DNA from 3 places in the Pseudomonas sp. C7.1 genome. Region 1 is predicted to be linked to each of the others. Evidence: predicted binding sites of a transcription regulator. Region 1 holds the regulator's gene; each other region holds the start of a gene.
The links. The regulator sigma-54, encoded in region 1, starts transcription at its own class of promoters, with help from an activator protein. The targets are predictions, from matches to a motif close to ANTGGCATNNANNTTGCTNT.
Positions count from the first base shown of each region.

Region 2: the regulator sigma-54 is predicted to act here: its motif matches at 3,288-3,307, upstream of AC0T4W_RS11390 (CmpA/NrtA family ABC transporter substrate-binding protein).
Region 3: the regulator sigma-54 is predicted to act here: its motif matches at 4,820-4,839, upstream of glnK (P-II family nitrogen regulator).

Region 1 covers NZ_JBWDTL010000003.1:63,937-71,762, forward strand. The annotation lists gene pmbA (metalloprotease PmbA) at 1-888, shown strand, start outside; gene AC0T4W_RS03600 (HPr family phosphocarrier protein) at 954-1,226, opposite strand; gene rapZ (RNase adapter RapZ) at 1,239-2,096, opposite strand; gene ptsN (PTS IIA-like nitrogen regulatory protein PtsN) at 2,099-2,572, opposite strand; gene hpf (ribosome hibernation-promoting factor, HPF/YfiA family) at 2,589-2,897, opposite strand; gene AC0T4W_RS03620 (RNA polymerase factor sigma-54) at 3,088-4,602, opposite strand; gene lptB (LPS export ABC transporter ATP-binding protein) at 4,741-5,466, opposite strand; gene lptA (lipopolysaccharide transport periplasmic protein LptA) at 5,469-6,011, opposite strand; gene lptC (LPS export ABC transporter periplasmic protein LptC) at 5,998-6,567, opposite strand; gene AC0T4W_RS03640 (KdsC family phosphatase) at 6,575-7,114, opposite strand; gene AC0T4W_RS03645 (KpsF/GutQ family sugar-phosphate isomerase) at 7,114-7,826, opposite strand, start outside.
Region 2 covers NZ_JBWDTL010000003.1:1,723,495-1,731,320, forward strand. The annotation lists gene AC0T4W_RS11380 (IS1182 family transposase) at 445-1,800, shown strand; gene AC0T4W_RS11385 (IS110 family RNA-guided transposase) at 2,087-3,130, opposite strand; gene AC0T4W_RS11390 (CmpA/NrtA family ABC transporter substrate-binding protein) at 3,432-4,628, shown strand; gene AC0T4W_RS11395 (ANTAR domain-containing response regulator) at 4,630-5,208, shown strand; partial or broken gene alaC (alanine transaminase) at 5,417-6,642, shown strand; gene AC0T4W_RS11405 (hypothetical protein) at 6,679-7,071, opposite strand; gene AC0T4W_RS11410 (transcriptional regulator) at 7,283-7,600, shown strand.
Region 3 covers NZ_JBWDTL010000003.1:4,139,949-4,147,774, reverse strand. The annotation lists gene AC0T4W_RS22855 (neutral/alkaline non-lysosomal ceramidase N-terminal domain-containing protein) at 1-862, opposite strand, end outside; gene sutA (transcriptional regulator SutA) at 1,022-1,351, opposite strand; gene AC0T4W_RS22845 (ammonium transporter) at 1,606-2,856, opposite strand; gene AC0T4W_RS22840 (ammonium transporter) at 2,935-4,248, opposite strand; gene glnK (P-II family nitrogen regulator) at 4,285-4,623, opposite strand; gene AC0T4W_RS22830 (accessory factor UbiK family protein) at 5,051-5,320, shown strand; gene AC0T4W_RS22825 (YifB family Mg chelatase-like AAA ATPase) at 5,360-6,859, shown strand; gene istA (IS21 family transposase) at 7,321-7,826, shown strand, end outside.

The DNA.
Region 1 (7,826 bases):
AAGAATGCCGACGGCACCACGCTCAATACCCATCAGGGCTGCCGGGTCTATGGCAACAGTCACGGTTTTATCAGCGGTTATGCCAGCACGCGGCACAGCCTGAGCTGCGTGATGATCGCCGAAGACGGCGGGCAGATGCAGCGTGACTATTGGTATGACGTCAATCGCCAGGGCGAGCTGCTGGCCGATGCCGGCAGCATCGGCCGCCGCGCCGCCGAGCGGGCTGTAAGCCGTTTGGGTGCGCGCCCGGTGCCGACCTGCGAAGTACCGGTGCTGTTCGCCGCCGAGCTGGCCGGTGGCCTGTTTGGCAGCTTTCTCGCGGCTATTTCCGGTGGCAACCTGTACCGCAAATCGTCGTTTCTTGAGGGGACATTAGGCCAGCAGTTATTCCCAGAGTGGCTGACGCTGGATGAGCGCCCGCACATTCCCCGCGCGCTGGGCAGTGCGGCCTTCGATGGTGATGGCTTGGCGACCTATGCCAAAGCCTTTGTCGAGCGCGGCGAGCTGTTGTCCTATGTGCTGGGTACCTACTCCGGGCGCAAGCTGGGCATGCCCAGCACCGCCAACTCTGGCGGTGTGCACAACCTGTTTGTCAGCCATGGCAATGAAGATCAGCAGGCGCTGCTCAAACGTATGGGGCGCGGCCTGCTGGTCACCGAGCTGATGGGGCAGGGGCTGAATATGGTCACCGGCGACTATTCACGCGGTGCGGGCGGTTACTGGGTGGAGAACGGCGAGATCCAGTTCCCGGTGCAGGAAGTCACCATCGCCGGCAATATGCGCGATATGTTCAAGCAGATTGTCGCGGTGGGCAATGACTTGGAGCTGCGCAGCAATATCCGCACCGGTTCGGTGCTGATTGAGCGGATGACCGTGGCGGGTAGTTGATTCCTGTTGTATGAAAAAAGGGGCTGTCGCTTAAGCGTTCAGCCCCTTTTTTGTCTTTGGATCAGCTATTCGCCTTCATCGAAGTAGTTGTTGATCAGCTCACTCAGAGCCTGCAACGCCTCGCTATCCTGCTCGCCTTCGGTATGCACATGCACGGCAGTGCCCTTGCCGGCAGCGAGCATCATCACTGCCATGATGCTCTTGCCGTCGACCAGGCTTTCCGGCGTGCGGCCGACTTTGACTTGGCAAGGAAAACGCCCAGCGACGCCGACAAACTTGGCCGCCGCGCGGGCGTGCAGGCCAAGCTTGTTGATAATGGTGATTTCGCAGGCGGGCATCGCGGCAATTCCTTAACTGAGGTCGCGGTGGCGAGTCTGAACGTTTTTCAGGATGGGTTTGAGGGTTTGCCCCAGACGGTTGGCCAGGTACACCGAGCGGTGATGACCGCCGGTACAGCCAATCGCCACCGTTACATAAGCACGATTGCTGGCGGCAAAGCGCGGCAGCCATTTGGTCAGGTAGGCGAGGATGTCCTGGTACATGTCTTCGACATCGGCCTGGGCCGAGAGGTAGTCGACGACCGGCTGGTCGAGCCCGGAGAAGTCGCGCAAGTCCGGCTTCCAGTAGGGGTTGGGCAGGCAGCGCACATCGAACACCAGGTCGGCATCCACCGGCATACCGCGTTTGAAACCAAAAGACTCCAGCAGAAACGCGGTGCCCGGCTCGGGCTGATTAAGCAGGCGCAGTTTGAGGCTGTCGCGCAGCTGATACAGGTTGAGGTGAGTGGTGTCGATCTTCAGGTCGGCCAGGTCGATGATCGGACCCAGTAGCAGCGCTTCATCGGCAATGGCTTCGGCCAGCGAGCGATTCTCGTTGGTCAGCGGGTGACGCCGGCGGGTTTCTGAGAAGCGTTTGAGCAGGGTTTCTTCGTCAGCATCCAGGTAGAGCACATCGCACTTGATGTTCCGTGCGCGCACTTCATCGAGCAGTTCGGGGAAGCGCTTGAGATGGCTCGGCAGGTTGCGCGCATCAATCGACACCGCGACCTGCGGTTGCAGCAGCTCGGTGTGCAGCAGGGCGCGTTCGGCCAGTTCAGGCAGCAGCCCGGCGGGCAGGTTGTCGATGCAGTAGAAACCGTTGTCCTCGAGCACATCAAGGGCGGTGCTCTTCCCGGAGCCGGAGCGACCGCTAACGATGATCAGACGCATGCTCAGGCTCGGTTAAGTTGGCTTTGTACGTCCACGACCACCTGATATAAGGCTTCGCTACTCTCTGCCTGGCGCAGGTTGGCGCGCACATCGCTGCGGTCAAGCATGCTGGCGATTTGCCGGAGCAGTTCCAGGTGAGCATCGGTTGCCGCTTCGGGTACCAGCAGGACAAACAACAGGTCCACGGGCGCACCGTCGATGGCGTCGAAGTCCACGGCGGCGTCCAGGCGCAATAAAGCGCTGATCGGCGCGGTACAACCGGGCAGGCGGCAGTGGGGAATGGCAATGCCATTACCGAAACCGGTTGAGCCGAGTTTTTCGCGGGCAATCAGGCTTTCGAAGATGTCTTGGCCGTCCAGGTCAGGCAGCTCGCGCGCCACCAGGTTGGCAATCTGTTCGAGAACACGTTTTTTGCTGCCGCCCGGCACGTTCACCAAAGAACGGCCGGGGGTCAGTATGGTTTCAAGTCGGATCATAGGAGGGAGTGCGAAGTCAGCGGGCCATTGCGCCCTGTTGACGTTCGAGCTGTTTTTCCTTGTGCTTGATGAGTTGTCGATCGAGTTTGTCGGTCAGCAGGTCGATGGCTGCGTACATGTCTTCGTGTTCGGCATTGCCGACGATCTCGCCGCCGGCAATATGTAAGGTCGCTTCGATTTTCTGCTTGAGCTTCTCGACCTCCATTATGACCTGCACATTGGTGATCTTGTCGAAGTGGCGCTCTAATCGGCTGAGTTTCTCGCCGATGTAGTCGCGCAGGGCGTCGGTCACATCCAGCTGGTGTCCACTGATGTTGACTTGCATACCGCTTTCTCCTTGTTGCCGTGTGTAAGAGGCAGGCGAGAGGCCTGCCGCCGGAACACTGTGGCGTGGAAGACTCTGCAGAACGAGCCTGGCACGGTCGCTTATTGCGTGTTTGCAGTATGGCTGCTTTTGCGAAAGACGAGACCGTGCGTGTTCTGTATCGAGTGCTGTCTTCCTTCTTCGTGCCGCCTTAGATCAATCGTTTGCGCTCACTGGAAGGCGCTATTCCGAGGGATTCACGGTACTTAGCGACCGTGCGGCGGGCGACTTGAATGCCTTGTGCTTCCAGTAAACCAGCGATCTTGCTGTCACTCAACGGCTTTTTCGCATTTTCCGCTGCGACCAGTTTTTTGATGATGGCGCGGATCGCGGTGGACGAGCATTCGCCGCCCTCGGAGGTGCTGACGTGGCTTGAGAAGAAGTATTTCAGCTCGTAAATGCCACGCGGGGTGTGCATGAACTTCTGCGTGGTGACCCGCGAAATGGTCGACTCGTGCATGCCCACTGCTTCGGCAATATCGTGCAGCACCAGGGGCTTCATGGCCTCGTCGCCGTAATCGAGGAAGCCGCGTTGGTGCTCGACGATCTGCGTGGCGACCTTCATCAGGGTTTCGTTGCGGCTTTGCAGGCTCTTGATAAACCAGCGCGCTTCCTGCAACTGGTTGCGCATAAAGGTGTTGTCGGCGCTGGAGTCGGCACGCTTCACAAAGCCTGCGTATTGCGCGTTGACCCGCAGGCGCGGCATGGCTTCCTGGTTCAACTCCACCAGCCAGCGCTCGTTGTGCTTGCGCACAATCACGTCGGGCACCACGTATTCCGGTTCGCTCGATTCGATCTGCGAGCCAGGGCGCGGGTTGAGGCTCTGGATCAGATCGATAACCTGGCGCAGTTCATCTTCCTTGAGCTTCATGCGGCGCATCAGTTGGCTGTAATCGCGGCTACCGAGCAGGTCGAGGTAGTCGCTGGCCAAACGCTGGGCTTCGCTCAGCCACGGGGTTTTCGCCGGCAGCTGGCGCAGCTGCAGCAGCAGGCATTCGCCCAGGTTGCGCGCGGCGATGCCGGTGGGCTCGAACTGCTGAATGCGGTGCAGCACGGCTTCGACTTCGTCGAGTTCGATGTCCAGTTCCGGATCGAAGGCTTCGACCACTTCTTCCAGGGTTTCTTCTAAGTAGCCTTGCTGGTTGATACAGTCGATCAGGGTAACGCCGATCAGGCGGTCCTTGTCCGACATCGGCGCCAGGTTGAGCTGCCAGAGCAGGTGGCTTTGCAGGCTCTCGCCGCTGGAGGTACGGGTGGTGAAATCCCACTCGTCGTCATCATTGCTGTTGCTGGGCAGGCTGCTGGCGCTGGTCTGGTAGATGTCTTCCCAGGCGGTATCGACAGGCAGCTCATTGGGAATACGCTCGCCCCAATCGCCTTCTTCCAGGTTGTCCACGGTCTGCGTGGCTTCCTGGTAGTTGGTTTCCTGATAGGGCGTTTCGGGCTGTTCGCTGGGGCTGGCGCTTTCTGCGCCATCGGCCATAGGGTCCGAATTGTCGAAGTCATCGCCATCTTCTTGGCGTTCGAGCATCGGGTTGGACTCCAAGGCCTCCTGAATCTCTTGTTGCAGATCCAGGGTGGACAGTTGGAGCAGGCGGATGGCCTGTTGCAGCTGCGGTGTCATCGTCAGCTGCTGGCCCATTCTCAGGACTAGCGATGGTTTCATTGCAGACCTTATTTACCGGCGTCTGTGCGCAATCCACTACAGGGCGTTTTTAAAAAGCGCCACTAGGAAGCAAATTATATGCCTGACTTTAAAGGTTTTGCCTAGCCGTGGCAGCAGTCGGCTTGATAAAAGCGGTGGTTACAGCTTGAACTCATGCCCCAGGTAAACTTCTTTCACTGTCTGGTTGGCCAGAATCGCCTCGGCATCACCTTCAGCGATCAGTTGGCCATCACTGACGATATAGGCGGTTTCGCAGATGTCCAGGGTCTCGCGGACGTTGTGGTCGGTGATCAATACACCGATGCCCTTGTCTTTGAGGTGATGGATGATCTGCTTGATGTCGCCCACGGAAATCGGGTCGACACCGGCGAAGGGTTCATCAAGCAAGATGAACTTGGGGTTGGTCGCCAAGGCGCGGGCAATTTCCACGCGGCGGCGTTCACCGCCGGACAGGCTCATGCCGAGATTGTCGCGGATATGGCTGATATGGAATTCCTGCAGCAGACCCTCAAGCTCCTTGCGGCGTGCGGCGCCGTCGAGGTCCTTGCGAGTTTCCAGAATGGCCATGATGTTGTCGGCCACGCTGAGCTTGCGGAAAATTGAAGCTTCCTGCGGCAGGTAGCCGATACCGGCGCGAGCACGGCCATGCATCGGCTGATGGCTGACGTCGAGATCGTCGATCATCACGCGACCCTGGTCGGCCTGGACCAAACCAACGATCATGTAGAAGCAGGTGGTCTTACCGGCGCCGTTGGGGCCAAGCAGGCCGACAATCTGCCCGCTATCGATGCTCAGGCTGACGTCGCGCACGACCTGGCGGCCTTTATAGCTTTTGGCCAAGTGTTGGGCTTTCAATGTGGCCATTATTACTGCGCCTGCTGGTCGGCTGGTTTGTTCTTCGGTTGGATCACCATGTCGATGCGCGGGCGTGGCACCGTGATGTTGGTGCCTGTGGCGCGGCCGGCGTTGACGATCTGGCGCTGGGTGTCGTAGACAATTTTCTCGCCTTCGAAGGTGTTGCCTTCCTGAATCACCTTGGCCTGGTCGATCAGCACCACGCGATCATTGGCCATAAAGTACTGGATGGTCAGGCCATAAGCCTTGACGATCTGTTTGTCGGCTGACGGTTTTTGTTCGTAGTAGGCGGGTTTGCCAACTGAGGTGAATACCTCGACATCACCCTGGGCATTCTGGGTGATGGTTACGGTGTCGCCGGTAACCTTCATGGTGCCCTGGGTAATGATTACATCGCCGCGATAAACGGCTACGCCTTGTTTGTCGTCCAGTTCTGCGCTGTCGGCCTGAATACGGATAGGCTGTTCGCGGTCGGACGGCAGGGCCCAGGCGCTTGCACTTCCGAGTGCGGCACTAAGGCTAAGTAGTAGGGGGAGGGTGTTAACGAGCCTCATGCTGACCTCTTACGTTGGACAGCAGGAGCATCCGGCCGTCATTCATGTACGCTTTCATTCCATTTGCCGTGGTCACCCCATTGGCCGCGTCGATTCTAACGGCTTGCTGGGTCTGCGCATATTCCTTCTCGGGGAATATGGTCAGGCGGCTGGTGGTGAGGATGGTCGGGCGGCCTTTGGCATCGGTGCGTTCAACGCGCACCTTGTCGATCAGTTCAACTTCAACGCCGCCTGGCGACACTTCACCGTGCTCGCTGCGGATTTTCCAGGGTAGCTCAGTGCCGCGGAACAGGTTCATGTTCGGGCTGGTCATCAGGGTGACGTCACTGGCCTTGACGTGCTCAACCTTGTCTGCGGTCAGCTCGTAGTGCAGTTTGCCATCGGCCTGGTATTGCACGGTATGGGTGTTGGTGGCGTAAAAATCGATGGCGTTGTCCGTCTCGCTCTTACCGGTTTGCTGATTAAAGCTGTCCGGGTTGAGGTTCCAGTAGCCGAGCGCCGCCACCAGCAGTGCAGCAAAGGCGAACAGGGCAATATTGAATAACTTGCGGGGCATGGTTGGCCTATAGGTAAGCGGCTTGAGCGGCTTCAAGGGTGCCTTGGGCGTGCATGATCAACTCGCAGAGCTCACGGGCGGCGCCTTCACCGCCGCGAGCGCGGGTAATGCCGTGGGCGTGCTGGCGGACAAAACCATCGGCACTGGCGACCGCCATGCCCAGACCTACGCGGCGGATCACCGGCAGATCGGGCAGGTCGTCACCCAGATAAGCGACCTGAGCATAGTCTAGGCCCAGTTCGCCGAGCAGTTCATCGAGCACCACCAGCTTGTCTTCGCGGCCTTGGTACAGGTGTTGAATACCCAGGTTCTGCGCGCGTCGTTCAACCACCGGCGTTTTGCGGCCGCTGATAATTGCGGTGCGCACGCCAGAGTTGATCAACATCTTGATGCCGTGGCCGTCGAGGGTGTTGAAGGTCTTGAATTCGCTGCCGTCGACCAGAAAGTACAGTTTGCCGTCGGTGAGCACGCCGTCGACATCGAAAATAGCCAGTTTGATGGCCTGGGCGCGTTGCAGCAGGTCGGGGTTGATCTGTTCTGTGCTCATCACATCACCCCGGCGCGGAGCAGGTCGTGCATGTTCAGTGCGCCAATTGGCAGATCGTTGTCGTCGATCACCACCAGCGAGCTGATCTTATGGTCTTCCATGATTTTCAAAGCCTCTGCCGCGAGCATTTCCGCGCGGGCGGTCTTGCCGTGGGCGGTCATTACGTCATCAATAATGGTTTGGCGCACGTCAATATTGCGATCCAGGGTGCGGCGCAGGTCGCCGTCGGTGAATATCCCGGCCAGGCGGCCATCGCCTTCGGTCACCACGGTCATGCCCAGGCCTTTCTGGGTCATTTCCAGCAGTGCATCACGCAGCGAGGTGCCGCGGTTGACGCGTGGCAGGCTATCGCCGGCGTGCATGACGTTTTCCACCTTGAGCAGCAGGCGTCGGCCCAATGCGCCGCCTGGATGGGAAAACGCGAAATCTTCGGCGGTAAAGCCGCGGGCTTCCAGCAGAGCAATGGCCAGGGCGTCGCCGAGTACCAGCGATACGGTGGTGGAGGACGTTGGGGCCAGGTTCAGTGGGCAAGCTTCCTGGGATACGCGGGCGTCCAGATTGACTTCGGCGGCCTTGGCCAGTGGCGACTCGGGGTTGCCGGTCATGCTGATCAGGCGGATGCCGAGGCGTTTTATCAGCGGTAGCAGGGTGACGATTTCTGCGGTGGAGCCCGAGTTAGAAAGGGCCAGCACCACGTCATCGCGGGTGATCA
Region 2 (7,826 bases), 1.7 Mb from region 1:
TCTTTGGTGCGCCAGTTATGAGTCGTCCCGAACAGCTATACGGCGCATGAAACGCGGTAATACGTAGGGTGGGTTAGGCTCGAGCCGGGATCAAACAAACACTATCAACTCTCAACGCGCCGTAACCCACCATTGCGGTTTACCGACAAACCGCAATGGTGGGTTACGCAGCGCTCGAATTGCGTGACGCTCCCACAACCGCCTCCTGCGCCGCTAACCCATATATGGACTCCTCCCGTTTTGCCAGTGAAATACACATCCAACGAACCTAGGTACGACTGCTTCCGTATATCCGGCTTCTGATAAGGCGTTGGGTGCCTTGAGCCATGATGAATATCCGCTCATGTGTTCCTGATCGCCCTAGGAGCCTGTCGGACTTTCTGACTCTTCCTTGCGCTGAAAGTATTCGCGACAATCAAGGCCCTGCAATCGAGAGCCCCGCTGATGAGCCGTTTTGTCCTTGCTGACCGAGACACTGCGTATTTACTACCGCCTTCGGTGAACGAGTGGTTGCCGGCGGATCACTTGGCGCGGTTCGTGGTCGAGGTCATCGAGCAACTCGATTTGAGCGAGCTGACTGGGCAGTATGCGGGGCGGGGTTCAGCTGCCCACCATCCGGCCGTACTCCTGGGGCTGCTGATATACGGCTACGCCAATGGCGTGCACTCCAGCCGCAAGATCGAACGCGCGACCTATGACTCGGTAGCGTTCCGTTATCTGGCGGCCAACACCCACCCCGATCACGACACCTTGGCCACGTTCCGTCGACGTTTCCGGCAGCAGGTTGAATCGCTGTTCGTCCAGGTGCTGATGCTGGCGCGCGAGATGAAGCTGCTCAAGCTCGGTCATATCGCCCTCGACGGCACCAAGATCGAGGCCAACGCCAGTAAGCACAAGGCCTTGTCCTGGGCGCACGCCAACAAGATCGAGGCGCAGTTACGCCAGGAGGTCCAGCAGTTGCTGGCGCTGGCCGAGAACAGCGACTGCGCCGCCGTACCCGATGGCATGGATGTGCCGGCGGAGATTGCCCGGCGCGAAGATCGGCTCAGCGCGATAGCCCAGGCCAAAGCGAAGATCGAGCAACGTGCAGCTGAGCGACACGCCATTGAGCAACAGCAATTCGAGACCAAGACGGCCAAGCGTGAGGCCCAGCGCAAGGCTGGAAAGAAACCACGCGGCAAGGATCCAGAACCGCCCGCAGCGGGCCCCAAAGACAGCGATCAAGTCAATCTGACCGATGAAGAGTCACGCATCATGCCCGTCTCCGGTGGCGGCTTCGAGCAGAGCTATAACGCTCAAGCCGGGGTCGACACCGAGACGATGCTGGTGGTCACACAGCATGTAACCCAGGCCTGCAACGACAAGCGCGAAGTGGTTCCCACGCTACAGCGCATAGCCACCTTGCCCGCCGAATTAGGCGAGGTGAAAAGCCTGATTGCGGACAGCGGCTTCTTCAGCCAGGCCAACGTGAGCGCCTGCCACGAAGCCAAGGTCGAACCGCTTCTGGCGCTCAAACGCGAGTCGCACCACACCCCGGTACTGGAGCGCTTTGCCACCGACTCGCCGCTACCACAGACGAGTAACCCAGTCGAACAGATGGCTCACCGACTGAGCACGCAAGAAGGTCGAGCGCTGTACAGGCTACGCAAACAGACGGTCGAACCGGTGTTTGGCATCATCAAGCGAGTGATGGGCTGGCGGCAGATGAGCATGCGCGGCCTGGCCAACGCCCAGGGCGAATGGAGCCTGGTGACCATGGCCTGGAACATCAAGCGTTTGCATGTGCTACGCGCGATGTAACGCGGCCGAAAAGTACGCCCACCCGCGTCCAGGCAGCTGCTCAGGTGCACGAACGGACCGCCTGGGTTCGCGATAGTCAACTCGGATGCTTAGAAAGAACGACCCCGAGCAATCAAAGACCTAAACCCGCGCTGTCATTCCTTTTCGGGTTAAGTCCGACAGGCTCCTAGCGGCCTTGGTTTACAGAGGGCCTGTGGGTAAAGCAGGTTTTACACATGCCGGCTCGACCGGTTCGTCATCACTGCATGTCACTGTGCAATCGTGGTGGATCTTCTACGGTGTCACTTCATTCCTGCTTGGGTACTTCAGGTTTACGCCTCAGCAGGTTGATAGTCTTCCCCTTGCTGAGGATCGCCCAGATGATCCGGGCATTCTTGTTCGCCAAGGCGACCGTGGCGATATTTGTGTTGCGTCGACACTGCAACTGCTGCAGCCAGGTGCTGCGTCGATCCGTCTTTTCCTTACAGGTCTTCAGCACCGCACGAGCGCCATGGACCAATAACGTGCGCAGGTAACAGTCACCCTTTTTGCTGATGTGCCCCAGACGTTCTTTGCCGCCACTTGAATGCTGGCTCGGCACTAATCCCAGCCAGGCCGCGAACTGTCTGCCCGAACTGAACTGCCGTGCATCACCCACTGCAGACACCACGGCAGTCGCGCTGATCGGGCCAACGCCCTCCACCTGCAGCAAACGCTGGACACGCTCATCCGTCTTAACCTGACGGTGAAGCATGCCGTCCAGCTGTTTGATTCGCTCATCCTGTCCCTGCAGCTCATCACGCAAGAGCTCCAGCATTTCGTGCAGCTCGCCCGGTAATGTCTGGTGTTCGTCCAGCGCCTGCTGCAGCAACGCGCGGGTGGCCGCTATTCCCTGGCGACTCGCAACCAAACCGAACTCGCCAAGCAAGCCACGTATCTCGTTAACCAACGCTGTACGCGCCCTGATTAACCGGCTTCTGATCCGGTGCACCGACTGCCCAGCTTGCTGGTCGGCACTCTTCACCGCGACATAACGCATCGTGGGTCGGCTGGCAGCCTCGCAAATCGCCTCCGCGTCGTTGGCGTCGTTCTTACCACTCTTGACGTAGGGTTTGACGAACTGCGGCGCAATCAACCGCACTTCATGCCCCAACTTGCCTAGCTCGCGCGCCCAGTAATGCGAACTACCACAGGCCTCCATCGCCACCAGGCACGGCTCTTGTTGGCGGAAGAAATCCAGCATCTGTGAACGCTTGAGCTGCTTACGGCACTTCACCTGCTCGTGGCTATCGACGCCATGAACTTGAAAAACCTGTTTTGCCAAATCGATGCCGATTCGCTTAAGTTTCATGGTGACTCCTCCCTTCGTGGCTGTTTGGTTGTGACAACCTCAGTCTGGCGCATAGACGCCGTAGGAGGGAGGAGTCCATCTCATTGCCCTACAAAATCGGCATGCAATTCATAATTGGGACATAGCTTTTTCTTTCCGCTGCAGCCGCCCGCAGACAGATGGCATATGCCTTGCTTTGGCTTAAGCCATCAGGCCTTTCCAACGGCGGAAACGGCTGAAATAGACAATGGTGTCGTTCTGATCGCAGGCTGAAGGCCGCGCTTGGTACGGCACCTTTTTGTGTGGGCACAGGAAACGCACCATGAATGAGCACGACATCAGCCGCAGTGACACACCGGAAAAACCGGTACTGAATATCGGCTTTATGGCCCTCACAGACGCCGCATCGGTCATCGTGGCCGCCACCCAGGGCTTCGCAGAGAAGCATGGGCTGACGCTTAACCTGCAGCGCCAAGCCTCCTGGGCCACCCTGCGCGACAAGCTGCTGAGCGGCGAACTGGACGCAGCCCATAGCCTCTACGGCTTGATTTACGGCGTGCAACTCGGCCTTGGCGGTGCACCAACAACCGATATGGCGGTGCTGATGGGCCTCAATCAGAATGGTCAGAGCATCAACCTGTCGCCCGCTTTGCAAGCTGCAGGCGTGAGCACTGGCAGCGCACTGGCGCAACGCGCGCACCAGCCTGGCGCAAAACTGTCCTTCGCCCAGACTTTCCCCACCGGCACCCACGCCATGTGGCTGAATTACTGGCTAGCCAGCCAGGGCATTCATCCGCTGAGCGATGTCGACAGTGTTGTCGTGCCGCCGCCGCAGATGCTCGCCCACCTCAAGGCCCGTCGCATCGACGGTTTTTGCGTGGGCGAGCCCTGGAGCGCCCAGGCAGTGGATGAACAGATGGGCTGCACCCTGACCACCAGCCAGGCGATCTGGCCCGATCACCCGGAGAAAGTCCTGGGTTGCACTCGCGAGTTTGCCGAACAGCACCCCAACAGCGCCCGCGCGCTGATCATGGCGGCGCTGGAAGCCAGCCGATTTATCGATGAAAGCGAGGAAAACCAGCGCAGCACCGCGCAACTGCTCAGCGGCAGTGAGTATGTCGATGCGCCACTGTCGGCCATCCAGCCGCGCTTTCTCGGCCAGTACCAGGACGGCCTTGGCCACGCTTGGCAGGATGCTCACCCGCTGCGTTTTCACGCAGACGGCGCGGTCAACCAGCCCTACCTGTCCGACGGCATGTGGTTTATGACTCAGTTCCGCCGCTGGGGCCTGCTGCGCGAAGACCCAGACTACCTAGCTATTGCCCGCCAGGTTCAACAACTCGACCTCTACCGCCAGGCTGCCGAAGCACTCGGCATTGAGGTACCAGGCGATATGCGCAGCAGCCAGTTGCTCGACGGCCAAATCTGGGATGGCAGCGACCCGGCCGGTTACGCGCGCAGTTTTGCCCTGCACGCCCTGGCCGATGCATCCATCGGCGCCCAACAGGAGAGTCGCTAACATGCTGCGCATCCTGCTGATCAATGACACGGCAAAGAAAGTCGGCCGTCTGAAAACCGCCCTGACCGAGGCCGGCTTTGAGGTTATCGACGAATCCGGATTGACCATCGACCTGCCGGAGCGCGTCGAGGCCGTACGCCCTGACGTGATATTGATCGACACCGAATCGCCCAGCCGCGATGTGATGGAACAGGTGGTGCTGGTTAGTCGCGATCAGCCAAGGCCGATTGTCATGTTCACCGACGAGCACGACCCCGGCGTAATGCGCCAAGCGATTCAGAGCGGCGTCAGCGCCTATATCGTCGAGGGCATCCACGCCCAGCGTCTGCAACCGATTCTCGACGTGGCCATGGCCCGCTTCGAGAGCGACCAGGCGCTGCGCGCGCAGCTGCAGGCCCGCGATGCCCAGCTGGCCGAACGTAAACGCATCGAACTGGCCAAGGGCCTGCTGATGAAAATGAAAAGCTGCGACGAGGAACAGGCCTACACCCTGATGCGCCGCCAGGCCATGAGCCGTCAGCAGAAGCTCGCGCAGGTGGCCGAGCAGATCATCGCCATGCACGACATGCTCGGCGGATAACCACCGCTCCTGTTGCCGGATGCAATCCGGGGATTGCGCCCCCCGGATTGCATCCGGGCTACGACCTACCCGCCTACAGCTGTACTGGCGAGTTTCACGGAAACTGCTCTAGACAGTATCGCTGCGCGCCGCTTATCTTCGCCGCCTGGCCAGCGCACTGGCCAACGTCGCTCGGACGGTTCCGGGCGCTTACGTATCCGAGGAAAGCATGGCTGACCAAGCTTCGCGCCGCTTTGCGCGCATCGATCGACTCCCCCCTACGTTTTCAATATCACCGCCGAACTGAAGATGGCCGCGCGTCGCCGTGGCGAAGACATCATCGACTTCAGCATGGGCAACCCCGATGGCCCCACGCCGCCGCATATCGTCGAAAAGCTGGTGCAGGTCGCCCAGCGTGAAGACACCCACGGCTATTCCACCTCGCGCGGCATTCCGCGCCTGCGCCGCGCCATCTCGCGCTGGTACAAGGACCGCTACGAAGTCGAGATCGATCCTGAAAGCGAAGCCATCGTCACCATCGGCTCCAAGGAAGGCCTGGCGCACCTGATGCTGGCCACCCTGGACCATGGCGACACGGTGCTGGTGCCCAACCCCAGCTACCCGATCCACATCTATGGCGCGGTAATCGCCGGCGCCCAGGTGCGTTCGGTGCCGCTGATTCCCGGCGTGGACTTCTTCGCCGAACTGGAGCGGGCAATTCGCGAGTCGATCCCCAAGCCGAAGATGATGATCTTGGGTTTTCCCTCCAACCCCACCGCGCAGTGCGTGGAGCTGGACTTCTTCGAGCGCGTGGTGGCCCTGGCCAAGCAATATGATGTGCTGGTGATTCACGACCTGGCCTACGCCGATATCGTCTACGACGGCTGGAAAGCCCCGTCGATCATGCAGGTACCGGGCGCCAAGGACATTGCCGTGGAGTTCTTTACCCTGTCCAAGAGCTACAACATGGCCGGTTGGCGCATCGGCTTTATGGTCGGCAATAAGGAGCTGGTCAGCGCCTTGGCGCGGATCAAGAGCTACCACGACTACGGCACCTTCACTCCGCTGCAGGTGGCGGCGATTGCAGCACTGGAAGGTGATCAGCAATGCGTTCGTGATATCGCCGAGCAATACCGCCAGCGCCGCAACCTGCTGGTCAAAGGCCTGCACGAGCTGGGCTGGATGGTCGAGAACCCGAAAGCCTCGATGTATGTCTGGGCGAAGATTCCCGAGCAGTACGCCCAGCTCGGCTCGCTGGAATTCGCCAAGAAGCTGCTGCTGGAGGCCAAGGTCTGCGTGTCACCGGGCATCGGTTTCGGCGATTACGGCGATGACCATGTACGCTTTGCCCTGATCGAGAACCAGGACCGCATCCGTCAAGCGATTCGCGGGATCAAAACAATGTTCCGTGCCGATGGCCTGTTACCCGGCAAAAAGGCCAAAGCCGACGAGTAAACGAACAGAGGGCACCTTAGGGTGCCCTCTTTGGTTTCAGCCGGAGTAATCCAGCACCGTCCAAACCTTGCTTAGACCACTGGTAATTACGCAGCCGCTCTGCCCCAGTTGATTATTGCTGTGCAGCGACATCAGGTTGGTCATACCATCCGCTGCATCCGAGCGTTCGCTCAGCCACTGCACACGGCCGCAATTGGCCGTTTCGATCACATAACTGGCCGCTACTGCAGAATCCTTGCTGGGCAGTTTGATCACATCCACCACCGTGCCCTGCTCTTCCACGCGTTTGCCGTCGGCTACCAGCACGGCCCAGGCCTGGCCGTTCTCGATCACCAGATAGGTGCCATTGGCCCTGGGTTGATCAAGCTGCGGTTGCGCACAACCAGCCAAAAGACCCAACAGTACAATTGTCATCAGCATCTGTTGCATTGTTAGTGACTCCTCTGCAGTGCCTGTGGCCATTGGCTTTGCGGGCAGATGGCGCGAGTGATCGAGTAGGTGCCGGTTAAGGCCTTGGGCTTACTATTATCGAATACTGTTTATTTGTACAGTATTTTTCGATTACCCTTGGTCATGCCATCCAGCCAACCATGCCGCCCGGCAGATCGGGCTCATACAAGGCGTTATCAGGAGTACCCAGATGCTCGACGTACTGCAGCTGAAACACAGCATCAACCGCATGTCCCTGGAGAAAGTCCGGGCTACCGTCAATGAATTGCAGCTTGAAGGCATCGTTACCGAGGGCAAGACGCCGTTTTCCCGGGTGCACTTCAACACCTGTTTTGCCGAGATCGAAGCCTTGTTGCAGCGTGCCGGCTATCACCGTCAGCTGGATGTAGTCGGCTATCAAGGCCTGGCCTATGCCATGTTCGACCCCTCGCGCTGGGAGGCGGTGGAGGTACTGCGCTGGCTCAGGGAGTTTGTCGAGGAAGCCCAGGGCAAAACGCTCTCGCGCTAAGGCTGTGGGCCACGATCAAGCCCAGTGCTCGCCCGGCACCAAGGCGAAGCAAAAGCGCTTGTCAGCGCCTTGGCCATGCACAGCATTGGCTCAATAAGCCTGCTGAAAGCGCTGCTGGGCCATGGTATGACGCCCCGCTACGGCCAAAAAAATATGTGTTAGCCAACATTCAATACCGCGCTTAACCCTATGATTTATAGCGTTTAAGCCTGCCAACCTAAGGCTC
Region 3 (7,826 bases), 4.1 Mb from region 1:
GAATCGGTTTCTCCGCCAGCCCGTATTGCTGTTGCACACGCCAGGCCAACTCATTGGCGATATAAGCCCAAACATCGGCGTGGTAGAAACCGCTGTCCGAACCGATACCGGTGCCGTGGATGGAGAAACTGGAGAAGGCCCCACGCGGCCGGTACTGGCCGTCGGCATCCTGTAGGTCGATACGCACCATTGTCAGGGTCGGGTTGATCGCCTGGAATACCCGCTCTGGACGGGCGTCCTTGTTGGTGATCTCGGGGTTATTCAGGTAGGCAAGCAGCGAGCGGTTGCGCGTTTGCCCCCAAATGTCCGTCTGCCCCACCGCCAGTTTGGCCGGCCGCAGCTGGCCACGAGCCTGCACAATCGCGCCTTCGACACGCTGTGCCAGGAAGTTGAACCAGCGCTGATCGAAGCCTGCGGCATTACTGGCGTGCTTATTGTAAAAGTCGCTGCCGAAGTACTGCCCTGGCGCAGCGTGGGTGTGATTAGCGGTGATCACCAGGTTCTGCGGGGCAATCTCCGTGACTGCCGCCAGCCGCTGGCTGAGGGCCGCATGCAAAATTGCCGAACCGGCCAGCAGGTCGGTCTGTACCAGCACCAGCGGCTCACCCCCCTTGGGCCGCAGGTAGAACACCCGCGCCTTGAGCCGCGTGCGAAAGCCATCGCCATACATAGCCCAGGTGGAAAACCCGGCCTTGGGAAGGCCCGGCGGCGGGCTAATATCCACTTCCACCGCCGCGCCCAGCAGGGCTGCAGTTTGCTCTGCGACCGGCTGCGGCGCAGCTTGGGCAAACTCATAGTGCTGGCTGATTGGCTGACAAGCCGTCAGCAACAGGCCCAATAGGCCAGCGAGGACGAAACGCATCGAGCACACTCCAGGCTCTTGGGAAGCGTCACCCTAGCGCAAACCTGGTACGTCGGTACAAGGTGAATACGGCCAGATTAGCGGCAAAAATGGCCATTCAACATAAAAAAACCCACAGGCTTTTGGCTTGCAGGCTTTTTTGTTTATGGCTGCTGCCGCTTAAATGGGGCGGCTGCCGTACTTGCTGTCCGGCTTTTTGGGCGGGTCGGAAACCACATTCGGCTCGACCTCCTGCACCTTGCCACCCCGGGAGAGGAACTCTTCCATGGCGCGGGCCAATGCATCACGCTCTTTCTGCTTGGCTTCGATACTAGGCAGTTCTTCTACGTCGACGGCAGCTTTGGCTTTTTTGCCTTTGCTGGCGGGTACGACTTCGTCGTCACCGTCGCCATCGTCGCTGCTGTCACCGTCATCGGCGGCAGCCAGCTCTTCGCCTTCGTCTTCGTCAGCGCCTTCTAATTCGTCGTGTTCCAGATCTTCGTCGCTCATGTTCCAACCTCATGACTTGCGAAAAGCAGAGTAGTTATAGCCCAGCTGCGTCAGCTTTCTAACGTCGCTGATAAAAATTCCAGTGGCCTTGCGTTGGGCTGGGCGCCGCACATCGGCGAACTGCGCTCAACGGCGCGCATTCTAGGGTCTGTTGCCGCTCCATCACAACCGCGCACATGCTGAAAAATCACAACCGTTAACCGGCTTTCAGAAAAAAGGGCGCCCTTGGGCGCCCTTGTTGAAACCAGCGGAAATCAACGCTTGGTGAATTCCGGATAGGCTTCCATACCGCATTCGGCAATGTCCACGCCTTCGTATTCTTCTTCCTCGGTAACGCGCAGGCCGATCACCAGTTTGATGATGGACCAGACGATCAGGCTGGCCACGAAGACCCAGGCGAAGATCGAGCCGATACCCAGCAACTGTGCGCCGAGAGTCGCGTCGCTATTGGTCAGGCAGACCGCCAGCAGGCCCCAGACACCGACCACACCGTGAACGGAGATGGCACCGACTGGGTCGTCGAGCTTGAGCTTGTCCAGACCGAGGATCGAGAACACCACCAGCACGCCACCCACGCCACCGATCAGGGTTGCTTGCAGGGCAGTCGGGGTCAGCGGTTCGGCAGTGATTGCAACCAGGCCAGCCAGGGCACCGTTGAGGGCCATGGTCAGGTCAGCCTTGCCAAACAGGATACGTGCCACGATCAGCGCCGCGATCAAGCCACCGGCAGCCGCCATATTGGTGTTAACAAACACGTTGGCTACGGCGTTGGCGTCTTCGATGGTGCTCATCTTGAGCTGCGAGCCACCGTTGAAGCCGAACCAGCCCATCCACAGGATGAAGGTACCCAGCGCTGCCATTGGCAGGTTGGCACCCGGAATGGCGTTGACCTGGCCATTTGGGCCGTACTTGCCTTTACGTGCGCCGAGCAGCAGTACGCCAGCCAGAGCAGCAGAAGCGCCGGCCATGTGCACCACGCCGGAACCTGCGAAGTCGAGGAAGCCGGCTTCGTTGAGAAAGCCCGAACCCCACTTCCAGAAGCCCTGTACCGGGTAGATGAAACCGGTCATGACCACGGCGAACGCCAGGAAGGCAAACAGCTTCATGCGCTCAGCAACAGCACCGGAGACGATCGACATGCAGGTCGCGGCGAACACCACCTGGAAGAAGAAGTCCGAACGCGCCGAGTAGTAAGGGGCATCGTCGCCGCCGGCCAGAACCGACTCAACGCTGTTCTCGTCACCGATCAGGAAACCCAGGCTTGGCAGGATGCCGCCTTCCGGGCTGGAGTACATGATGTGGTAACCGATCACCAGGTACATGATGCTCGCCACTGCGTACAGAGCGATGTTCTTGGTGAGAATTTCAGTGGTGTTCTTGGCTCGCACCAGACCGGATTCGAGCATGGCAAAACCCGCTGCCATCCACATTACCAGGGCGCCGCAAACCAAAAAGTAGAAGGTATCAAAACCGTACTGCAGTGCAGTCAATGCTGTGTTGTCCATGGTTCACCTCTTGCCGTTGCGCTTTTTAGCGCTATTCGGTTAAGACGTCCGGGTTGGCTCCGGACGCGCTCCGTGTGCTTACAGGTTGTAGCCGCGCTCGTTATGCAGGGCGAGATCGAGACCGATGGTCTCTTCCTCTTCGCTGACACGCAGGCCCATTACTAGGTCGATCACTTTCAGAATCACGAAGGTCACCAGCGCGGTGTACACCACGGTGAAGGCCACCCCCTCGAACTGGATCCACAACTGCGCCGGAATGTCTTCCACCGTGCCGAAGCCGCCCAGCGCCGGTGCGGCGAACGCCCCGGTGAGAATGGCGCCGACAATGCCGCCCACAGCGTGGACGCCGAACACGTCGAGGGAATCGTCATAACCCAGCTTGCGTTTCAGGCTAGTGGCGCAGAAGAAGCAGATCGCCCCGCTGGCCAGACCAATCGCCAGAGCCCCCATTGGCCCCGCGGTACCAGATGCCGGAGTGATCGCCACCAGGCCCGCCACAGCACCCGAGGCAATGCCTAGGACACTTGGTTTGCGGTGAGTGATCCACTCGGCGAACATCCAGCTCAGCGCCGCTGTAGCGGTGGCAATCTGGGTCACCAGCATGGCCATACCAGCGCTGCCGTTGGCTGCCAGCGCAGAACCTGCGTTGAAGCCGAACCAGCCAACCCAGAGCATGCTTGCGCCGATCAGGGTGTAGCCGAGGTTGTGCGGCGGCATGGCCGTTGTTGGAAAGCCCTTGCGTTTGCCCAGTACCAGGCAGGCCACCAGACCGGCGATACCGGCGTTGATGTGCACCACGGTGCCACCCGCGAAGTCGAGCACGCCCCAGTCCCACATCAGTGCCCCGTCGCCGCCCCAGACCATGTGCGCGATGGGCGCATAAACCAGGGTGAACCACACCGCCATAAAGATCAGCATGGCCGAGAACTTCATGCGCTCGGCAAAGGCACCAACGATCAGCGCCGGAGTGATGATGGCGAAGGTCATCTGGAAGGTGATGAACACACTTTCCGGAACACCAGCCACCAGGCTGTCCAGGGTCAAACCAGAAAGGAAGGCTTTGGAGAAACCGCCGACGAAGGAGTTGAAGTTGACGACTCCCTGCTCCATGCCGGTGCTGTCAAAGGCCAGGCTGTAGCCGTAAACGACCCACAGAATGCTGATCAACCCGGTTACCGCAAAACACTGCATCAACACCGACAGCACGTTCTTGGAACGCACCATGCCGGCGTAAAACAGCGCCAGACCAGGGATGGTCATAAACAGCACCAGTACAGTGGCGACCAACATCCAAGCGGTGTCGCCGCTGTTCAGGCTTGCCTCTTCGGCCATGGCAAAGCCAGGAACGAGAGACAAAAGGGCTCCTAGCCCTGCGATTTTTCGCAGAGTCATGGTTTAACTCCTGGGGCGTGGGGTTCGTTCGGAGGCTTAAACTGCGTCGGTGCCGGTTTCGCCGGTACGGATGCGGATCGCCTGTTCCAGGTTTACAACGAAAATCTTGCCGTCACCGATCTTGCCGGTGTTAGCAGCCTTGGTGATGGCTTCGATCACGCGATCGAGTTGGTCGTCAGCGATGGCCACGTCGATTTTCACTTTTGGTAAGAAATCGACCACGTATTCAGCACCGCGATACAGCTCGGTATGGCCCTTCTGGCGACCAAAGCCTTTGACTTCTGTGACAGTGATACCCTGCACGCCGATCTCCGACAGTGACTCACGGACGTCGTCCAGCTTGAACGGCTTGATGATGGCAGTGACTAGCTTCATGTAACTTTCTCCCGTGTATGGTGGACTTGCCCCAGGAATTACGAACCCGGCCCAAGTCTAAGCGCAGTGCCTGGCTTTTGTAATGCATCGCAGCCCTGACCCAGCGGCACCGATGCTCACCAACCGCTCCCGACGAAACACTTCCCCGCTTCGCCTAACGCACCGGAACTGCATCGGTGCATGCGTCGCAGGAGACAAAGCAGAAAGCTTGCCAGATCAGACAAAACCTATTTATTTCATGTATTTACCCGACAAACAGGCGTTTTAGCCCGGTAATACCCCACAGCCAGCGCACAACAACAGTGCAGCAGCCTGCCAAGCAACGCGCGAAAACTGTGCAGGCCGCGCCAATCCTGCGCCGGACACACCCGGCAAGCCTGGCAAAGCTGCGTGCTACACTGCCGCCATCTGCAAACGGAACCTCACCATGCTGCCACCTAAAGCACTGCTAGACGCCCTGACCACCCACGCCTCGCGCTTGTTCAACGGTGATGCGCCCTTGCCGCGCGGCGAGTTCGAAGCGCAGTTCAAGGTGCTGCTGCAAAGCGCCTTCAGCAAACTCGACCTGGTCAGCCGCGACGAGTTCGACAGCCAGATGGTCGTCCTGGCCCGCACTCGTGCTCGCCTGGAAGCCCTCGAAGCCAAAGTGGCCGAGATGGAAGCGCGCAGCGCAGACGCCCCAGCCACCAGCGAGTAACGCTCACCGCGGATGCATCAGCCGATCAAGGAGTGATCGATGTCCCTGGCCATAGTCCACAGCCGCGCCCAAGTGGGGGTTGAAGCCCCAGCCGTTACCGTCGAAGCCCATCTGGCCAACGGCCTGCCCTCCCTGGCACTGGTCGGCTTGCCGGAAACCGCAGTCAAGGAAAGCAAGGACCGCGTGCGCAGCGCCATCCTCAACTGCGCCTTCGATTTTCCGCCCAGGCGGATCACCCTCAATCTGGCACCTGCGGATTTACCCAAAGACGGCGGCCGTTTCGACCTGGCGATTGCACTCGGCATTCTCGCCGCCAGCGGCCAGGTGCCGGCCAGCGCACTGGAAAATCTTGAGTGCCTGGGCGAGCTGGCGCTGTCCGGGGCGATTCGCCCGGTACAGGGCGTCTTACCCGCTGCGCTGGCCGCCCGCGCCGCCGGACGCACCTTAGTGGTGCCCAAGGCCAATGCCGAAGAAGCCAGCCTGGCGTCAGGACTAACGGTGATTGCCGTCGAACACCTACTGGAAGTCGCCGCCCACCTCAACGGCCAAGCGCCAATTGCGCCGTATCAGGCCCAGGGTCTGCTGCGCCAGATCCTGCCCTACCCTGACCTAGCCGAAGTGCAGGGGCAGATTGCCGCCAAACGTGCGCTGCTGGTGGCGGCGGCCGGCTCACATAACCTGCTGTTTACCGGGCCGCCCGGCACCGGCAAAACCCTGCTGGCCAGTCGCCTGCCGGGCCTACTGCCACCGCTGGACGAAGCAGAAGCGCTGGAAGTGGCCGCGATTCATTCCGTGGCCAGCCACACGCCGCTAAGTGCCTGGCCGCAAAGACCTTTTAGAACGCCTCATCACAGTGCATCCGGCCCGGCGTTGGTCGGCGGTGGCAGTCGCCCACAACCTGGCGAAATAACCTTGGCCCATCACGGCGTGCTTTTTTTGGACGAACTTCCCGAATTCGATAGAAAAGTGTTGGAAGTTTTACGTGAGCCTCTGGAGAGCGGGCAAATCGTGATTGCCCGCGCCCGCGACAAGGTGCGCTTTCCCGCGCGCTTTCAGCTGGTGGCAGCAATGAACCCCTGCCCTTGTGGGCACCTGGGCGATCCGTCCGGGCGCTGCCGCTGTTCCACCGAGCAGATCCAGCGCTACCGCAGCAAACTCTCCGGCCCGCTGCTCGACCGCATCGACCTGCACCTCAATGTGCCACGGGAAACCACTCGACTTAACGCCGACGCAGAGCCCGGCCCCAGCAGCGCCAAACTGGCTGCCCAGGTGGTGCAGGCGCGCCAGCAGCAACTGGCACGCCAGGGCTGCGCCAACGCCCATCTGGACCTGGCCGGCGTGCAACAACACTGCAGCCTGCCGAGCGAAGACCGCCATTGGCTGGAAAATGCCTGCGAGCGCTTAGGCCTGAGCCTGCGTGCGGCACATCGGGTATTAAAAGTAGCGCGTACCCTGGCTGACCTGGACGGCGCAACAGATATAAGCCGCAGCCACCTGGGTGAAGCCTTGCAATACCGTCCCAGCAACAGCAGCGCCTGAATCGCGCCCATTAAAGAAGGCTATGTAGCCGTTATGTGTTGAATCGCCACGAACGGCGACACGGTGCATGACGACGCGGTAATCCGTAGGGTGGGCGAGGTGCGAATCGGATCAAGCAAACAACTTCAACGCCCAATGCGCCGTAACCCACCATGGCGGTCTACCGAAAACCGCGATGGTGGGTTACGGGCCGCTCGGGTTGCGTGGAGATCCTCATACCAGTCTCAGCGCCGCTAACCCACCCAAAAGCGGCCTGCAGTGCGGATTCCGCGCTGACTCGGACACCCATTCCACGCACATCCGGACAGTGATTCCACGCTGATCCGGACACCCATTCCACGAGCATCCGGACACTGATTCCACAGCCATCCGGACACTTTCTGGCAGGCAGCTACGCAGGATTTATTCACTACCATTGGCCTCTTTTTCGAAGCAGAGAGGTCGTCGTGGAGCGTTTATCCATGCGTAAAATCCGTGAAGTGTTGCGCCTCAAGTTCGATTGCGGGCTGTCTGTCCGTAAGATCTCCCGCAGTCTGGGCATAGGTCACAGCAGTGCCGGTGATTACCTTTGCCGATTCACGGCCTGCGGCCTCTCCTGGCCGCTCCCTACTGAGTTGTCCGACGCCGAGCTGGAGCGGCGCCTGTTCCCGCCACCGCCGGAGATCCCCTCTGAGCAACGACCAACTCCCGACTGGGCCTGGGTGCATGCCGAGCTGCGCCGACCAGGCGTGACCCTGGCGCTGCTCTGGCAGGAGTATCGGCTGGGCCAGCCACAGGGCTTCCAGTACAGCTGGTTCTGCGAGCACTACCGGGCCTGGGCCGGCAAGGTCGATGTGGTGATGCGCCAGGAGCACCGCGTCGGCGAGAAGCTGTTCGTCGACTATGCCGGCCAGACGGTGCCGGTGATCGACCGGCACAGCGGCGAGATCCGTCAGGCGCAGGTGTTCGTCGCGGTGCTCGGTGCCTC